One region of the Thauera sp. SWB20 genome, then DNA from elsewhere that is predicted to be linked to it. Evidence: predicted binding sites of a transcription regulator. Region 1 holds the regulator's gene; each other region holds the start of a gene.

Region 1 (6,331 bases):
CCGAGTGGGCGCTGCGCGACACGCGCTCGCGCAAGATGGCACGCCGGGCGGAGGTGGCCCCGCTCTACACCGTGGAGCAGGCGCGTACCAGTCTGGGCCGTTTCGTCCCCACCGACTACGACGACTGGATCGAGCCCGGCCCGGGCGTGCGCTGCCGCTTCCGTGACGCCGGGCACATCCTCGGTTCGGCGATCCTCGAGATCGACGTCGGCGAGCGCGGCCACACCCGCCGGCTGGTCGCCTCGGGCGACATTGGCCAGCCGATGCGCCCGGTGCTGCGGGACCCGGTGCGGATCGCCCGGGCCGACTACCTGTGCGTCGAGTCGACCTACGGCAACCGCGCCCACCGCTCCTTCGCCGCCACCTGCGACGAGCTCGCGCTCGCCTTGCGGCGCACGCTCGAGGTCGATGGCGGCAACGTGATCATCCCGGCGTTCGCGGTCGGGCGTACCCAGGAAGTGCTGTTCGTGCTCGCCGACCTGGTGCGCGCCGGACGCATCGCCCGGCTCGACGTCGTGGTCGACTCGCCGATGGCCTCTGCGGTCACCGCGCTCACCGTGCGCCACACCGCCCTCTGGGACGATGAGACGCGTGCGCTCTACGCCTGGGCCGAGGCCAACTCGGGACGCTTCCGTGTGCGGTTCGTGCAGGACGTCGAGGAATCGAAGGCGCTCAATGCGGTGCCGGGCGGGCTGGTCGTGATCTCGGCAAGCGGCATGTGCGATGCCGGTCGGATCAAGCACCACCTGCGCCACAACCTCGGCCGGCGCGAGTGCGCAGTGGTCATCGCAGGCTTCCAGGCTGCCGGCACGCTCGGCCGCCGGCTGGTCGACGGTGCGCACCAGGTCACCCTGTTCGGCGAACGTATCCCGGTACGTGCGCGCATCCATACCATCGGCGGGCTCTCCGCCCACGCCGACCAGCCCGCACTCCTCGACTGGCTGCGCGGCTTCGGCGAGGCGCCGCGGCGCACCTTCGTGGCGCACGGCGAGCCGGCTGCCTCCGCCGCCTTCGTCGAGGCGGTCGAGCGCGAACTGGGCTGGAGCAGGGTCGAGGCGGCGCGGCCCGGCGTGCCGGTCGTGCTCGAGTGAGCGTCCGCGCGCAAGCGGACCGAGAGGGCGGCGAGGGCCGCTCAGGCGTTGTAGCGCGACAGCCGTACCGGATCGTGCAGACTCACACGCTTGCCTTGCACGGTGATCAGGCCGGCGTCGCTGAGGTCGTGGAAGATGCGCGACAGGGTCTCGGGCGTCAGGTTGAGGCGCGAGGCGATCACCTGCTTGCTCGTCGGCAGCGCGATCTCGCAGGGTGCGTCGTTATCGGCCACCTGCAGCAGGTAGCCGATCACGCGCTGGGTGCTCGAGCGCAAGGAGTAGGTCTCCACGTCCTGGATCAGCCCGTGCAGGCGGATCGCCATGCCGGCGAGCAGCTTGCGTGCGAAGGTGGAGTCCTGGTCGATGAGTTCGCTCACCACCGCCTGGCCGACGTGCACCAGCACGGTCTCGCTCAGGGCCTCGGCGAAGACCGGGTAGGGGTGGTTCATGAACATCACGGCCTCGCCGAAGCTCTGCATCGGGCCGATGATCTCGACCACCTTCTCGGTGCCTTGCGAGGACGAGAAGGCGAGCTTGACCTGGCCGGAGACCACGAAGTAAAAGCCGTGCGGCAAGTCGCCGCGCTGGAACAGCACTTCGCCGCGGGCGACCTGGCGCTCGCGGGTGTAGCGCGCGACCAGCTGGATGTCCGCCTCCGACAGTTCGCTGAACAGCGGGATGCGGCGCAGCAGGGAGGGGATGTCGAGCGGGGTCGTGTTGGGCATCTGGAACTCTCCGTCTGGGGACGCAATTTCAATTCGGCCGGTTGTCGAGCGGCGCCCTGACCGGCTTTCGTTAGGATCGTGGATGTACTACCTGATCAAGAACCTGCATGTGACCTGCGTCGTGCTGAGCGCCGCCGGCTTCCTGCTGCGCGGCACCTGGATGCTCACCGGCAACGCCCTGCTGCAGCACCGCCTGACGCGGCTCCTGCCGCACCTCGTCGACAGCACGCTGCTGCTGTCTGCGATCACGCTGGCGGTAATGATCGGGCAATACCCCTTCAGCGCCGGCTGGGTCACGGCGAAGGTGATCGGCCTGCTCGCCTACATCCTGCTCGGCACGTTGGCGCTCAAGCGCGGACGTACCCGTGGCGTGCGGCTCGCCGCCTTCGCCGGTGCGATCCTGGTCTATGCGTGGATCGTGTCGGTGGCGCTGAGCAAGAACGTCGCCGGCTACCTCGCCTGAGCCGTCGAGCCCCGGGTCGTCCCGGCCACGGCGTGCTCAGCGCGCGCCGTGCTGGTGCTGAATCAGGCGCTTGAGGCCGGCGAGGTCGAGCAGGTGTACGTGCTTCTGCTGCACCGCGATCAGCCCGTCCTCCTGGAAGCGCGAGAAGGCGCGCGACACCGTCTCGAGCTTGAGTCCGAGGTAGGAGCCGATCTCCTCGCGCGTCATGCGCAGGTTGAACTCGCTCGGCGAGAAACCGCGCGCCGTGAAGCGCTGCGACATGTTCAGCAGGAAGGCGGCCAGGCGCTCTTCGGCGCGCATCGAGCCGAGCAGCATCATCACGCCGTGATCGCGCACGATCTCGCGGCTCATGACCTTGTGGAACTGAAGTTGCAAGCCCTCGATCTCATGCGACATCTGCTCGAGCTTGTCGTAGGCGATCACGCACACCTCGCTGTCCTCGAGCGCCACCGCGTTGCAGCTGTGGGCCTCGGTGCTGATGCCGTCGAGACCGAGGATCTCGCCGGTCATCTGGAAGCCGGTCACCTGTTCGCGACCGTCCTCGAGCAGCACGTCGGTCTTGAACGAGCCCGCGCGGATCGCGTAGATCGCCTCGAAGGAGTCACCGGCGCGGTACAGATTGTGCTGGCGCTTGACCTTGCGGCGCGCGCCCACCAGTTCGTCGAGCCGGCTCAGCTCACGATCGGACATTCCGAAGGGGAGGCACAACTCGACGAGGTTGCACTGCGAACAGGCCGATTTGAGCCCATCCACGGTAATTGGCACGCTAGCCCTCATCTGCACGATAATCCTGCTTTCCTGACATTAGAGACGCCTGCGCTGGAGTGGCGGGATTGCTAATCACACCCGTTGACCCAAGTCAACCAACATTACGGAGGCTTCTGCCATTGTTCGGCAGACAGCCCGCCAGCAAGATCATGAAAAGCCAGACCGACCTCATCTTCGACCCGCAACTGATCCGCAAATTCGACATCAACGGGCCGCGCTACACGTCCTATCCCACGGCGGACCGCTTCGTCGAAGCCTTCAATGCAGAGGCGCTGCGGGCCTGGCTGGCCAAGCGGGCGGTGGGCGGCGTAAGCAAACCGCTCTCATTATACTTCCACATCCCCTTCTGCAACACGATCTGCTACTACTGCGCCTGCAACAAGATCATTACCAAGGATCATGGGCGCTCGGCCAAGTACCTGAAATATCTCGCGAAAGAAATCGAGATGCAGGCCGCTTGCCTGGAGGGGAGCCGCCAGGTCACCCAGCTCCACCTCGGCGGGGGCACGCCGACCTTTTTGTCGCACGACGAGATGCGCGAGCTCATGGCGGCGGTGCGCGAGCACTTCACGCTGGTGCCCAACGGCGAATACTCGATCGAGGTCGACCCGCGCAAGGTCGATTTCGACACCGTGAAGCTGCTCGCCGAGCTCGGCTTCAACCGCATGAGCGTGGGCGTGCAGGATTTCGCCGAGGACGTGCAGCAGGCGGTCAATCGTATCCAGAGCTTCGACGAGACCAAGCTGGTCATCGACGCCGCGCGCGCCAACGGCTTCAAATCGGTGAGCATGGACCTGATCTACGGCCTGCCCCGGCAGAACCCGACCAGCTTCGACCGCACGCTCGACCAGGTGCTGGAGATCTCGCCCGACCGCATCTCGCTGTACAGCTACGCTCACCTGCCGGGCCTGTTCAAGCCGCAGCGCCGCATCAACAGCGGCGACATGCCCACGGCCGACACCAAGCTCGCGCTACTGCAGCTCGGCATCCGCCGGCTCACCGAGGCGGGCTACGTGTATATCGGCATGGACCACTTCGCCAAGCCCGACGACGAGCTCACCATCGCCCAGCGCCAGGGCCGCCTGCACCGCAACTTCCAGGGCTATTCCACCCACGCCGAATGCGACCTGCTCGCCTTCGGGGTGTCGGCGATCGGCAAGATCGGTCCGGTGTACGCGCAGAACGTGAAGACGCTCGACGAGTACTACGACGCGCTCGACCGCGACGAGCTGCCGGTGCTGCGCGGCATCGAGCTCACCGCCGACGACCTGCTGCGGCGCGCGATCATCCAGGCGCTGATGTGCCACTTCGAGCTCTCGATGCAGTCGATCGAGATCGCCTACCTGGTCAACTTCCGCGAGTACTTCGCCGAGGAACTCGCCGATCTGCAGGAAATGGAGAAGGCCGGGCTGGTCAAGATCGACGGCGACTGGATCAGCGTGCAGCCCGGCGGCCGCCTGCTGGTGCGCGGCATCGCGATGGTGTTCGACCGCTATCTGCGCGCCGACCGCGAGCGCCAGCGCTACTCGCGGGTGATCTGAACGCCGCACGGATTGCGCACCGCAGCGTAGAATGAGGGCCTCGCATTTCCCGCGGGGCCCTTTTCTTCTTCATGCCCGAAACCGGTTATCTCGCCGTCTTCCTGATCGGCCTGCTCGGCGGCACCCACTGCGTGTCGATGTGCGGCGGCATCGTCGGCGCGCTCAGCATGCAGGTGCAGGTGCCCGGCAGCCGGCCGCAGTGGCCGCTGCACCTGGCCTACAACCTCGGGCGCATCGGCACCTACACCTTGCTCGGTGCCGGTGTCGGCCTGCTCGGCTCGGTCGGCCTGCTCTACGAGGGCATGCTGCCGGTGCAGATGACGCTGTACGTGCTCGCCAACCTGATGCTGGTGGCGCTCGGGCTCTACCTCACCGGCTTCACCCGACTGCTCGCGCCCATCGAGCGCGTCGGTCACCTGCTGTGGCGGCGCATCCAGCCCGCCACCCGGCGCTTCCTGCCGGCGCGCTCGGTCGGGCAGGCGCTGCCGCTCGGCATGCTGTGGGGCTTCATCCCCTGCGGGCTCACCTATTCCATCCTCGCCACTGCGCTCGTCACCGGATCGGGTGCGCGCGGTGCCGGCCTGATGCTGGCCTTCGGGCTGGGCACGCTGCCCAACCTGCTGCTGGCAGGCATGCTCTTCAAACGCTTCCGCGACATCACCCGCCACCCCAGGGTGCGCCTGGCCTCCGGGCTCCTCGTGCTCGGCTTCGGCCTGTTCGGGCTGTACCACGCCCCCTCGCTCGGTGGCGACCTGTGGCGCGGCGTGGTGTGCGTGACCTGACGGTGCGACGGCACGCCCCTTTCAACCCATCGGGAGTCCTGGATAAATGAACGAAACGACGATCAAGGTCGAAGGCATGAGCTGCGGCGGCTGCGTGAAGAACGTCACCGGCGTGCTGAAGGCGCTGCCCGGCGTGGAGGACGTGCGGGTGTCGCTGGAAGGCGCATCCGCCACCGTGCGCCACGATCCGGCCAAGGTGTCGATCGACGCGTTGCGCGCCGCGGTCGAGGGCGCGGGCTTCGATTCCCCGGCCTGATCGGCAGCCTTCGCCGGGGGCATCGTCGCAGTGCAAGACATTGTGGTTTCCCCCTATAATCCGCGCACAATTTTTCCACGGGAGGGATGTATGGGCTTCGAACAGGTCAGCGCCGGCAAGGACGTGCCGAACGACATCAACGTCATCATCGAGATCTCCGCCCAGGGCGATCCGATCAAGTTCGAGGTGGACAAGGACAGCGGCGCCGTCTTCGTCGACCGCTTCATGGGCACCTCGATGCGCTACCCGCTGAACTACGGCTACGTCCCGCACACCATCGCCGGCGATGGCGATCCGGTCGACGTGCTGGTCGTGACCCCGTTCCCGCTGCAGCCGGGCGTGGTCATCCGCTGCCGTCCGGTCGGCGTGCTGAAGATGGAAGACGACGGCGGTGTCGACGCCAAGGTCGTTGCCGTGCCGGTGTCGAAACTGACCCCGCTGTACGACAAGGTGCAGACCACCGACGACCTGCCCGAGCTGCTGATGAAGCAGACGGTGCATTTCTTCGAGCATTACAAGGACCTCGAGCCCGGCAAATGGGTCAAGGTCCTGGGCTGGGGCACGGTCGAGGATGCCAAGGCCGAGATCGTGAACGGCTTGGCGGCTGCCAAGAAGTAATCCCGGGAACGCACGTTTCCGGATGACCCGGGGCCCACGCATGCGTGGGCCCCGGCCGTTTACGGCGCGGCTGACGTGACACTGACG
Region 2 (6,331 bases), on a different contig from region 1:
GGCCCTTGGTGGTGAGGTTGCCGCGCGAGATCGCGATCTTGGTCTGCTCGAGCACGTAGGGCTGCAGCGGCAGCAGGTCGACGTTGCGTAGATCGAGGGCGAGATCGGCCTTGAGCGGCGCGATCGTCAGCGGCCCCGAGGCCGCCACCTTGCCGCGCTTGTTCAGCATGGAGTCGAGCTTGAACTGGATGGCGTCGCCCTTCTCGGTGGAGAAGCCGTCGAGCTCGAAGTCGATGCCCTCGAGCGTGGTGAGCACCGGCCGCGCCACGCTGCGATCGTCCAGCCGCACCGAGGCGCCACGCAGCGCGAACTTGTCCACCGCGATCACCCAGTCGGGCTCGGCCTTGCCCTTGGCCGCCGGCGCGGAAGCTGCCCCCTTCGCCGGCGGCGGCACGAGCGCCCTAACGAGGTCGAACTCGCCATCCTTGGTGCGCACGGCGGAGACCGCCGCCCCCTGGAGCTCCACCCCGCCGATGCGCACGCTGCGCCCGGCGAGGTCGACCGTGGCGCTGCGCACGTCGAGCGCCGGCAGGCTCAGCGCCGGCGTCTTCGCATCCTTCAGCAGCAGCGCGAAATCGCGCAGTGCGAGCGCCTCGGCGCTGACCTGCACCGCCGGCGCGCCGTCCTTGCCGAGCGTCATGCGGTATTGCGCACCGCCGCTGAGACTGCCCTCGCCGATCGAGGCGCCGGGCATCGCCGCCGCCAGGTAGGGCGCATAGCGCGGCAGGCGGATCGACTCGAACTGCAGGCTGCCCGAGTACTCGAAGGGCGCCAGGCGCAGCACGTCCTCGTGGGTGAATTTCTCGCCGGCATCGGTGACGTAATCGAGGCGGATCTCGGCCGGCAGCTCGCCCTCGGTGGCGAGATCGCGCATGTCGAGGTTGATCGCCTCGATGCGCGCGCGGAAGGGCTCGGCCAGGCCGCGGTCCTCGAAGCGCACTACCCCGTCGCGGATGCGCGTGAGCGCGAGCAGGAAATCCGCTCCGGCCGGGGTCGCGTCGCGGGCATCGGCCACCGTCTTGCCGTCCGCCGGGGCGGCCGGCGTGGTGACGCCTGCGTCTGCCTGGGCTGCACCCGCGGCCGGTCCGGAAGCCGCCTTCTGCGCGACCTGCGCGGCGGCCTTGCCCCCTTTCGTAGCCTTGCCCTTTGCCTTCCTGGCGCCTTCGGCGGCCGGAGGCGATATCAGCCCGAGCACGTTGAGCCCGCCGTCCTTCAGCCGCACCAGGTCGAGCTCCGGACGTGCCAGGCGCAGCCGGGTGAAGTGCCAGCGCCCGATCATCGGCTGCACGTCGGCGAATTCGAGCTCCACCTCGTCCGCGGTCGCGACCGGCGCGCCCTCGCGATCCTGCAGCACCAGCTTGTGAACCTGCAGCGGACCGCGCAGGGAGAGCACCGGCGCACCCTCCACCGTCTGGCTGAACGAGAGCTCGAGATTGGTCGTCAGCAGCGCCGAAGGAAGGCGGAAGCGCGGCTCGATCGGCAGGTAGGCGATCCAGGGCGTGAGGTCGAACTCCTTCAGCGAGACGTCGAGGATGGTTTCTTGCGATTCGGCGAAGGGCTTGGTGCGCGCATTGAGCAGCAGCGCGTCGCCGTTGAGCTTGGCCGAGAGCGAGGGTTGCACGAAGACATCCACCCGCACCGGCAGGTTGGAGACGAAGGGCACGCCGACGCCCAGTTCGGAGAGCTCGTGGGTGATGCCGCGCACGCGGTCGTCGACGCGCACAAGGCCGTCGCTGATGCGGATGTTGCCGATCGAGAACAGCGTCGGCGGCGTGTCCTCGGCGGGTTCCTCGCCACCGAGCGCGGCGATGCGCTCGAGCACGTCCGTCCAGTTGTGGCGCCCCTCGGCTTCGAGCGCGACATGGACGCGCGGCTTGTCGAGGGCGAGCTCGTGCAGCACGATGCCCTTGCGCAGCAGCGACTCGAGCTCGAGGTTGGCGCGCAGCGATTCAAAGCCGAGCGCCTCGGCGCTGCCATCGGCCTCCATGATGCGCAGTCCGCCCACCTCGGCAGTAAGGCGGAAGGGGTTGATCAGCACGCGCTCGACGACGACCTCGCGCCCGAGCGTCTCGCCGAGCAGCTTCTGCGCGTAGTGCCGCGCCACCGGCGGCACGGCGAGGTAAGCGGCGGCCGAGAGCGCGAGCAGGATCGCGACCGTCCACAACGTCCGACGCAGCCCCTTGCGCCGAGGCGGCTGCACGGTCGAGTCGGTCGTGGGTTCAGACATGGGAAACTCCATCAGGATGAATTCGTCGCCGGAACTGCCCGGACATCATGCGGCGGGAGCCCGCCTGGCATGCGCCGGAGCCCGGCCGGGCGTTATTTTGCGCCGCTTTGTGGCGCTCGGGTAAGGAAGCTGTGCACACGCAACACGGTGAGACGGTCCATGCGGGCATTCAAGCCTCGCCCTTGGACGGCCTCGCCGCCGGGCGTCCGAGCAGCGGCAGATAGGCGAGCGCCTGCAGCGCGAGCAAGGCTCCGAAGCCCCAGGCCAGCGCGCGCGCAAGCTCCACACCCATGCCTCGCATGAGATCGAGGCCGATGCCGAAGCCCCACTGCACGCAGAAGGCGCCGGCGAACGCCATCAGGTTGAGCGCGGTGCTGACGCGGCCGAACAGCGCGGGCGGAAAGGCGCGCGCCGCCGACAGGTAGATCTGCGAGTTGGCCGCGGTGAGCAGGCCGAATGCGGTCCATAGCGGGAGCACCGGCAGGTCGGACCACAGGATCAGCGCCTGCACCAACAGCATCATGCCGTAGCCCGCGCGCAGCAGGCCGAGCGGCTGGACTCCGGCGCGCGCCAGGCGCACGCCGAACACGCCCACCGCGAGCTGTCCGGCGAGGTTGCCGAGGTTGAGGGCCACCAGTACCGTCGCCGCACCGGCGATGTCGAAGCCGTTCACGTTCATCACCCACGGCACCACCCACAGGCTCTGCAGCGCCATGAAGCCGCCGACGAAGAACACCGAGGCCGCCGCATGGCGCAGGAAGGCGGGCGCGGCGAAGATGCCCGCCACGACGCGCAGCGCGGCCGCCAGCGAGGCCTCGCTATGCGCCGCTGGCGAATCGGGCAGCGCGCGCAGCGCCAGCACCGCGGCAAACAGGGACACCGCGGCGATGATCCAGAACGCCCCGCGCCAGCCCAGCACCGGCAGCACCGCCGCGAGCGGCACGCTGGCGGTGAGCGCGCCGAGCGAGCCCGAGGCCATGATGAAACCGATCATCGAGCTCTGGCGCTCGGGCGGATACCACAGCGTGAACCCCTTCAGCGCCGCCATCAGGCAAGCCGACACCCCCAGGCCCACCATGGCGCGTGCGCCCGCGAGCGCGCCGAGCGAGTCGGCCATGGCGAACAGCGCGCTGCCGAGCGCCGCGAGCAACAGCAGCGCGGCCTCCACCCGCCGCGGACCGAAGCGGTCGAGCGCGATCCCGACCGGAATCTGCGCCGCGCCGAAGGCGAGGAAATACGCGCTGGTCAGCAGGCCTAGGCTGGCCGCCGACAGGCCGAGCTCGTCGGTGAGCCGCGGCGAGATCACCGCGTTGACCGTGCGCAGCAGGTAGGACAGGTAATAGCCGAGCGCGAACGGCACGAACACCCGTACCCAGCCGCTCGTCGAGCCGCCCTTGCAGCCGTTCTCCGCCCCGCCCGACCGCCTCGTCCGGACCACCCGCGTCCCCTGCGAAAAAGCGCGCATTGTGCCTGCAAGCGCCGTGCCGCCCAAGCGATGCGGACTTTGATGCACGACAAACAGTTGTCAGTCCAACGCAGCCGGGATGCCCTTGACCTGCATCAATGCCGTTTGTCGCCCCCTGCGGAGAATTCGATACACCCGCCAGAGAGGAGACTCCGATGAATACCATTTCCGAACTCATGACCCACGACCACCGCGACTGCGACGGCATCTTCGCCCGCGCCGAGGAGCTTGCCTCCGACGGCGACTGGGCCGACGCTGCCGAAGCGCTGAAGAAGTTCGCGGACGCGCTCAACGCCCACTTCGACGCCGAGGAGAGCACCCTCTTTCCCGCCTTCGAGCAGGCGACGGGCATGACGCAAGGTCCCACCATGGTGATGCGCCATGAACACCAGAACATGCGCGACACCCTGGCCGCCCTGCAGTACGCCCTCGACAAGCAGGACGCCGACGACTTCGCCGGCGAGGCCGAGACGCTGCTGATCATGATGCAGCAGCACAACATGAAAGAAGAGAGCGTGATCTACCCGATGCTCGACAGCCGCCTGCCCGGCGACGAGCAGGAGCGCCTGTCGGCCTCGGTCGGCAAGCACCTCGGCGAGGCCCGCGCAGCATGAGCGGACGTGTCGTCGATGCCCGCGGCCTCGAGCCGCCCGAGCCCTTCGAGCGTGCCATGGAGGGCCTGATGGCCCTCGGCAAGGACGAGGAAATGCTGCTCATCCTCGACCGCATGCCGCACCCGCTGCTACGCATCCTCGATCGCGACGGCTACCGCCACGCCGAGGCCTTCCGCGACGACGGCGCCGTCGAGATCCGGATCCGCCAGCGATGATGGGGCCGGGCCTCTCCTACGACGACACGCCGCCGTTCTCGGCACCGATCCGCTTCTTCCTCACCGCCCCGCTGTTCGGCGTGGCGGCAGGGCTGACGCTGATCTTTGGCGGCGAGATCCTCGTCTCGCGGTGGACGCCCGGCGCACTCGCCATCACGCACCTCTTCGCCGCCGGCTTCATGTTGCAGGTGATGCTCGGCGCGTTGCTGCAGGTCATGCCGGTGGTGGCGGGCGCGAGCATGCCCGCGCCGCTGCGCATCGCCGGCATCACTCACCTGGCGATGGCGCTCGGCGCCGCGGGGCTCGCCTTCGGACTGGGTGCCGGCGCACCCGGCGTCCTGCTCGGCGGCGCCGTGCTGCTCGTGGGCGGACTCTTCGTGTTCCTCTCCGCCGCCGCGCTGGGCCTCAGCCGCGGCGCACGCACGGGCAACAACACCCGCACCCCGCGCGATCTGCGCATGGCCTTCGCCGGCCTCGTCGTGACCGCGGTCCTCGGCTTCAGCCTGGTGCTCGTGCTCACGCGCGGCGTCGCCCTGCCGGTGCCGCTGCCGACCGTGGTGAACCTGCACGCCGGCTGGGGCTGGATGGGCTGGGCCGCAGTGCTGCTCGCCGCCGCGAGCTGGGTCGTGGTACCGATGTTCCAGATCACCGCTGCCTACCCGCAGCGCTTCACCACGCTGTGGGCACCGGCGGTCACCGCCACCCTCGTGTTGTGGACCCTCGCCGAGTATCTCGCAATCGATGCCGCGCGCTTCATCGCCATCCTCGCACTCGGGCTGCTCGGCGCCGGCTACGCGGGCACCACGCTGTACCTGCAGGCACACTCGCGGCGCAGCAAGCCCGACACGCCCTTCCTCGCCTTCCGCGAGGCCATGTACTCGGCGCTCGCCGGCGTCCTGGTGCTGGCGATCTCGCTGTGGTCCGACGCCGACTGCTGGCCGATCCTCGCCGGCGTGCTGATCCTGCACGGCGGTTTCGGCGGCACCATCACCGCGATGCTCTACAAGATCGTGCCCTTCCTCGCCTGGCTGCACCTCACCCAGGCCGGGCTGAAGGCACCGAACATGAAGAAGCTGCTGCCCGACACCCCGATCCGCCGCCAGCTGCGCGTGCGCACCACGAGTCTCGCCACGCTCTGCGTCGCGGTCTTCGTGCCGGTGCTCGCCCCGCTCGCCGGCGTCGTGCTGGCGGTCGAGTTCGGTTGGCTCTTCGCCAACCTGCTGCGTGTGGTGCGCGCCCGCCGCGATGCAGCGAAAAACGCCGGGCCGCGCCCCGGAAGCCACGCCAGCGCGTGATTCCGGTTTTTTTTGCGACGCGCGAATTTTGTTTGACGAACGAAAAAGGCATCTGTATAGTTCGCGGCTCTCGGGGTGTAGCGCAGTCCGGTAGCGCGCTTGCTTTGGGAGCAAGATGTCGGGGGTTCGAATCCCTCCACCCCGACCAGCTCACATCCCGACTGCCCGCCGGAAGCTGCCCGTAGCTCAATTGGATAGAGCACCGGCCTTCTAAGCCGGGGGTTGCAGGTTCGATCCCTGCCGGGCAGGCCAGGAAAAGTTTTTCGGGATTCCGGTTTTCCGGGGTCCCACAGTGGCGGCATTAGCTCAGTTGGTAGAGCACTGGATTGTGGCTCCAGGTGTCACCGGTTCGATTCCGGTATGTCGCCCCATCGATTCGATGTCCCGACGGGACCCGGCCAACGTCGGAAGAGTCCCGAAAGGTACGCTGCAAGCATGAAAACCCACCCGAAGCGGTGGGTTTTTTCGTTTCCGGACACGCTGTTCGCTACCGCATCCATGCTCCATGGAGCAGA
Region 3 (6,331 bases), on a different contig from region 1:
CGAGGCCGGCGTGCGCTGCATCGCCGCGGGCATCCGCGACGACAGCGGCGAGCTGATCGCCGGCCTGTCGCTATCGACCCCTTCCGAACGCTTCAACCCCGACTGGGCCCCACTGGTGCGCGAGACCGCCGACGAGATCTCCCGCGCCCTCGGCCACCTTCCGCCAAAGGCGGGATAAGCCCGCTTGCGGGCAGCCCCCCTCGCAGCGGCGAAAGCCGCAAGGTCTGCACGCGGACACCGATGCCCCGAGGCCGGGTGCGGGAAGACCACGGCCCCCGGGGTGGGAGGTGGAAAAACCACGGCGCCCGGGGTGGGATGTGGGAGCGACGCAAGTCGCGATCCTGCGCCGCGGCGGCGACGGGCGTGGTCGAGGTGGAAAGGCTGCAATCGCGACTTGCGTCGCTCCCACGGCAAGACACCGAAGTCGAGGTGGAAAGGCTGCAATCGCGACTTGCGTCGCTCCCACGGCAAGACACCGACACCCGGACGCGTGGCGCGAACGCCGACACCCGGATGCGTTGCGACCGAACACCGACGCGCCGAGGCCCGGTGCGGGAAGACCACGGTGCCCGGGGTGGGAGGTGGGAAAACCACGACGCCCGGGGTGGGAGGTGGGAGCGACGCAAGTCGCGATCCCGCGCTGCGGCGGCGACGGGCGTGGTCGAGGCGGAAAGGCTGCAATCGCGACTTGCGTCGCTCCCACGGCAAGACACCGAAGGCCGGATGCGGCTGCAATCGCGACGTGCGTCGCTCCCACGGCAAGACAACGACACCCGGACGCGTGGCGCGAACGCCGACGCCCGGATGCGTTGCGCGCCGCGATGGGTCAGGCGGTGGCCGGGGCGGGGGCGGGCTGGGCGACTGCGGCGCGGCCGAGCTCGAAGGCCTGGCGGTTGAGCTCCAGCAGCTCGGGCTTGCGTGCGCCGAAACGATCGAGCACCGCCTTGCGCAGCACCTCGGCCGGGAAAGGAAGGCGATCGGACATCGCGCCCAGCATCACGGTGTTGCCGAGGCGGATGTTGCCGAGCTGCAGCGCGAGCGCGCTGGCGTCGAAATCGAACACCGCCAGCCCGAGCTTGCGCATCTCGCCGATCGGGTCCTCGGGGTAGTCGTAGAGGCCGATCGTCACCACCGGCGGCACGAAGCGACCCTGGTTGACCAGCGCGATCCCGCCCGGCTTGAGCATGTGCGCCCAGCGCAGCGCCTCGGCGGCCTCGAAGCCGACGAGCAGGTCGGCCTCGCCCGGCATGATCTGCGGCGACAGCACCTGCGGACCGAAGCGCAGGTGCGAGGTCACCACCCCGCCACGCTGGCTCATGCCGGCGACCTCGGTCTTCTTGACGTCGAAGCCGAGCGACAGCGCCGCCTCGGCGAGGATCTCGGTGGCGGTCATCACACCCTGGCCGCCGATTCCGCAAACCGCGATGTTGGTGATGGTCATGGCGGCCTCCTCAGACCTTGGCGTGCAGGAACTTCACCGGATGCTCCGGCAGGGCATGGACGATGGCTTCGGGCGCACATGGCTGCACGCACAGGCCGCAGCCGGTGCAGGCGGAGGTCTCGATGCGCACGAAGGCGAGCTCGACTTCCTTGCCCGAGGGCTTGACCTGGGTCTCGCGCCGGGTGACTTGGATCGCCGGGCAGCCGACGTCGATGCAGTTGGCGCAGCCGGTGCACTTATCCGCGATCACCTTGTAGGGCTGGGTCGGCTTGTAGTGGTCGATCAGCACGCAGGGGCGGTCGGTGATGATCACCGAGGGCTCGGGGATCTTGATCTCCTCGCGCAGGGTCTTGAACAGCGTCGGCAGCTCGTAGGGGTCGAGCGTGTGGATGCGCTCCTTCTTCACCCCCAGCGCCTCGCACAGCTTGGCGAAGTCGACCCGCTGCGCACTCTCGCCGTGGATGTCGCGGCCGGTGCCGGGGTTGTCCTGGCCGCCGGTCATGCCCACCGCGCGGTTGTCGAGCAGCAGCACGGTGACGTTGCCGCGGTTCCAGGTGATGTCGAGCAGGCCCTGCATGCCCATGTGCATGAAGGTGGAGTCGCCGATCACCGCGATCACCGCCTTCTTGGCGTCGGCCTGGCCGCGGCCCTTGTCCATGCCGAGCGCCACGCCCATCGAGGCGCCCATCGAGATGCAGGTGTCGAGCGCGTTCCAGGGGTGGCCGGCGCCCAGGGTGTAGCAGCCGATGTCGCCCGAGATGGTGAGGTTGCGCAGCTGCGCGAGGGTGTAATAGATGCCCAGGTGCGGACAGGCGACGCACATGGTGGGCGGGCGCGGGAAGACCTGCTGCGGCACCAGGCGGGGCTGCGCGGCGGCGGGGACTTCCTCGCCGCGCAGGCGGGCCACGGCCGGGCGCAGGCGGTCGGGCGAGAGCTCGCCGACGCGCGGCAGCACGTCCTTGCCCGCGCAGGCGATGCCGCCGGCACGCAGCTCGCTCTCGACCAGGGGTTCGGTCTCTTCGACCACCAGGAGCTGGTCGACGCCGGCGGCGAACTCGCGCAGGCGCTCGAGCGGCAGCGGGTAGGACTGGCCGAGCTTGAACACCGGCGCGTCGGGGAAGGTCTCGCGCACGTGCATGTAGGCCGGGCCCGAGGTCACGAAGCCGATACGGCGGTCGCTGCCCTCGACGAGCAGGTTGAACGGGCTCTGCGCGGAGGCGGCGCGCAAGGCCTCCTCGCGCTCGTACATCAGCGCCACGCGCGGCTTGGCGTGGCCGGGCACCATGACCCAGCGCTGCGGATCCTTGACGAAGCCGGCGGGCTCGTGGGCCTCGCGCTCGCCCGCGACGACGCGGCCCTTGACGTGGCAGATGCGGGTGGTCAGGCGCACGATCGCCGGGCAGCGGAAGCGCTCGGACACCGCGAAGGCCTCGCGCGCCATGTCGTAGGACTCCTGCGCGTCGGCGGGCTCGAACAGCGGCAGGTGGGCGAAGCGGGCCCAGAAGCGGGAGTCCTGCTCGTTCTGCGACGAGGACATGCCGACGTCGTCGGCGACCGCGATCACGAGGCCGCCTTCGGTGCCGGTGACGGTCATGGTCATCAGCGCGTCGGCGGCGACGTTGAGGCCGACGTGCTTCATCGCGCAGAAGGCGCGTGCGCCCACCATCGAGGCGCCGAGCGCGACCTCGAGCGATACCTTCTCGTTCACCGACCACTCGGTGTACAGGTCGGGAAAGCGCGACAGCTCCTCGAGGATCTCGGTCGCCGGCGTGCCCGGATAGGCGGCGGCGACGCGACAGCCGGCGTCGCGCACGGCGAGCGCCACGGCCTCGTTGCCGGACAGGAACAGGCGGCTCGGGGCGGTTTCGGGCAGGGCAGCACCCATGGGGAGATCCTCTCTGGTGGGTTCGGGGTCGGAACCCGCGAGCTTAGTGAGCGCCCTGCCCGGCTCCATTGACGAAGATCAACCGCCCTGCAGTCGTGGTCGCCACGGGGCGCCCGCGAGCGCCGCATTCGACGCCGCCTGCACCGTGCTGCCCGGCGCGGACGCGCGCGCCCGCAAACGCGACGCGGGGCCTGCCCCACCGGGCGGCCCCGCGTCGTTCGACCTGCGTAATCGGGAAGCTCAGCCGCCCGCGCCCTGCGGTGCGGCCGCCAGGCGCTGGGGAGCAGTCTGTTCGAGCCACTTGCGCACGCGCTTGGCGTCGGCGGTGCGGGTGTAGCGGCCGGAGGAGTCCATCAGCACCATGACCACCGGCTGCTGGTGCAGCCAGGTCTGCATGACCAGGCAGCGCCCCGCCTCGGAGATGTAGCCGGTCTTGGACACGCTGATCGTCCATTCCGGGCTGCGCACCAGCGAGTTGGTGTTGCCGAAGCGCAGCATGCGGCCGTGCACCGGCACGTAGCGCTCGTGCGCGGTGGAGAACTCGCGGATCAGCGGGTAGGACGCCGAGGCCGCGACCATCTTGGCGAGGTCGCGCGGGCTGGAGACGTTGGCCGGGTTGAGCCCGGTGCTGTCATGGAAGCGGGTGTTCCACAGCCCGAGCAGGCGCGCCTTGACGTTCATCGCGTCGACGAAGGCGGCCTCGCCGCCCGGATAGTGGCGGGCCAGCGACGAGGCCGCGCGGTTTTCGGACGACATCAGCGCGAGCTGCAGCATCTCTTCGCGCGACAGCGTGGTGCCGAGCGCGAGCCGCGAGCCGGTACCCTTGAGCTGGTCGATGTCGGCGTCGTTGATCTCGATCGGCTCGGACAGGCTCAGCCCCGCATCGAGCACCACCATCGCGGTCATCAGCTTGGTGATCGAGGCGATCGGCAACACTTCGGTGGCGTTGCGCTCGAGCAGCACCTCGCCGGTGCGCTGGTTGATCACGTAGAAGGCGTTCGAAGCGAGCACGGGCATGCCGCTGCCGTCAAGCGTGACCGGGGTATCCGGTTCGTCGGCGAGCACCGCGGCGGGGGCGGCGAGCGCGGCGGCGGCGACCGCCGGCTTGCGCAGGCTCACCCGCATCGTCGGCGCCTTGCCGCGGGCGTTGGCGGACGCACGGGTCGCAGCCTTGGCGGAACGGGCCGCCTTGGTGTCGGACGCCGCGGCCTTGGCCACGACGCCCTTCTTCGGCGCGGGCTTGACGGCGGCCTTGCGCACCGGGGCGGTGGCCGCGGCCTTCTTCGCGGCCGGCTTGGAAACCTTGCTCGTCGCAGCCTTGCCGGATGCCTTCGGGGCTGCGATGGCCATGCCGGACTGCAGCGCGAACATCGCGGCAATCGCGGCGATCAGGGGGCGAACTTTCATGATGGCGACGGGACGGAGAGCGGTGGAAGGCGGATGCGAAGCGTTCTGCTTTAAAAAATAGGCAGATACGAAATGGATTTCAAGTTGTTTCCAACTCTGGCGGAATTCTACTCCCGCAGCGGCGTCGCCGGCGAGTCCGCTCGCCACCCCCCGCCCCGGGTCAGGAGTCGATGCGCAGGAAGCGGCGCAGTTCGCCGGCGCGCGTCATCGCGTCATGATAGCCGAGCTCGATCAGCGCGCGCGTGAAGCTCGGTTCGAAAAGCAGGTAGGAGAGCAGGGTCGAGCCCTCGCGGCGAAAGGTGCCCAGCCCGCGCAGCACGATGCGCAGCTGTGCCGGCAGGCTGTGCGCATGGCGCGCGGCGATGATGTCGAGGCGCTGCGAGGGCTGGATCACCAGGCACTCGAGCGGACGCAGCGCGATCCCCGCCTCGGCGCGGCGGGCCTCGTCGAGCCGGCCCACCGTGTCGTTGATGCGCGCGAGGCGCTCGAGATCGACCTCGAGGGTGTCGAGGAAGATGCTCGACAAGGCGTGGCCGGCGATCTGCGCCGGCGAAGGGTAGCCGCCCGCTGCACGCACTCTCCCCTCCTCGGCGGTGCGTCCGGCGCCGATCACCAGGATGCGGTCGGCGCCGAGGTGGATCGCCGGGCTCACCGGCGCGAGCTGGCGCATCGAGCCGTCGCCGAAATACTCGCGATGGATCTTCACCGCGGGGAAGACGAAGGGCAACGCCGCGCTCGCCAGCACGTGGCAGACGTCGAGCTCGGCGCGCACGCCGAGGCGCTGCGCGCGCCGCCAGGGCTGCAGCTCGGGCGCGCCCTGGAAGAAGGCGAGGCTCTCGCCGGAGGAATAGCCCGAGGCGGTGACGCTGAGCGCGCGCAGGTCGCCGCGGCCGATCGCGGCCTCGATCGCGGGGAAGTCGAGCACGCGCTCGAGCAGGCCGCGCAAGGGCGTGTTGTCGAGCAGCGAGCGTGGCGTCTGCCGGACCAGCCAGCCGCCGAACAGCGCCGCGCCCCAGCGCAGGCCGCTGCCGAAGAGCGCGAGCGGATCGACGCGGTACACCTGATCCACGTGCAGGCTGCGCCAGACGCGCTGGATGTGCCGCACCGCGCGGCCGAAGTCGCCCGCGTGCACGGCGAGCGCGACCGCGTTGATCGCCCCCGCCGAGGTGCCGCACAGGATCGGGAAGGGGTTGCCGGGGCGCTTGCCGCGCAGTTCGCGGACCGCAGCCAGCACGCCGACCTGGTAGGCGGCGCGCGCGCCACCCCCGGTCAGCACCAACGCCGCCCGCCCTTCGTCCGCGCTCATCCGCCCGCCTCCGGCTATGGGATGGCGTCAGCTTCGCGCAGCGCAGGCCGACCGGACAAGGAAGGAATGCGCGGGCGCGGTGCGGTAGCGAGGGGCGTGGTCGGTGCGGAAGCGCCGCGATCGCGACTGGCGTCGCTCCTACGGAGAACCTGCGCGGTGGGAGCGACGCAAGTCGCGATCGGGCGGTGCGGTGGCGAGGGGCGTGGTCGGTGCGGAAGCGCCGCGATCGCGACTGGCGTCGCTCCTACGGAAAACCGGCGCGGTGGGAGCGACGCAAGTCGCGATCGGGCGG

The links. Region 1 encodes FNR, which switches genes on or off when oxygen is low (the NO sensors DNR and NnrR bind a similar motif). Its sites were predicted from a motif close to TTGANCTAGNTCAA; they were not measured.
Region 2: the regulator FNR is predicted to act here: its motif matches at 3,778-3,791, upstream of PO78_RS04870 (hemerythrin domain-containing protein).
Region 3: the regulator FNR is predicted to act here: its motif matches at 3,395-3,408, upstream of PO78_RS13735 (thiamine pyrophosphate-dependent enzyme).

The regions. Positions count from the first base shown of each region.
Region 1 covers NZ_JTDM01000011.1:111,192-117,522, forward strand. The annotation lists gene PO78_RS02585 (MBL fold metallo-hydrolase RNA specificity domain-containing protein) at 1-1,091, shown strand, start outside; gene PO78_RS02590 (Crp/Fnr family transcriptional regulator) at 1,133-1,816, opposite strand; gene PO78_RS02595 (SirB2 family protein) at 1,899-2,279, shown strand; gene fnr (fumarate/nitrate reduction transcriptional regulator Fnr) at 2,316-3,056, opposite strand; gene hemN (oxygen-independent coproporphyrinogen III oxidase) at 3,197-4,588, shown strand; gene PO78_RS02610 (sulfite exporter TauE/SafE family protein) at 4,660-5,370, shown strand; gene PO78_RS02615 (heavy-metal-associated domain-containing protein) at 5,417-5,626, shown strand; gene ppa (inorganic diphosphatase) at 5,717-6,244, shown strand.
Region 2 covers NZ_JTDM01000013.1:201,078-207,408, forward strand. The annotation lists gene PO78_RS04860 (DUF748 domain-containing protein) at 1-2,227, opposite strand, end outside; gene PO78_RS04865 (MFS transporter) at 2,397-3,692, opposite strand; gene PO78_RS04870 (hemerythrin domain-containing protein) at 3,848-4,306, shown strand; gene PO78_RS04875 (DUF2249 domain-containing protein) at 4,303-4,521, shown strand; gene PO78_RS04880 (hypothetical protein) at 4,518-5,816, shown strand; tRNA gene PO78_RS04885 (tRNA-Pro) at 5,888-5,964, shown strand; tRNA gene PO78_RS04890 (tRNA-Arg) at 5,992-6,068, shown strand; tRNA gene PO78_RS04895 (tRNA-His) at 6,112-6,187, shown strand.
Region 3 covers NZ_JTDM01000019.1:397,034-403,364, reverse strand. The annotation lists gene PO78_RS13745 (IclR family transcriptional regulator) at 1-178, shown strand, start outside; gene PO78_RS13740 (indolepyruvate oxidoreductase subunit beta) at 827-1,441, opposite strand; gene PO78_RS13735 (thiamine pyrophosphate-dependent enzyme) at 1,452-3,326, opposite strand; gene pbpG (D-alanyl-D-alanine endopeptidase) at 3,567-4,733, opposite strand; gene PO78_RS13725 (patatin-like phospholipase family protein) at 4,894-6,039, opposite strand.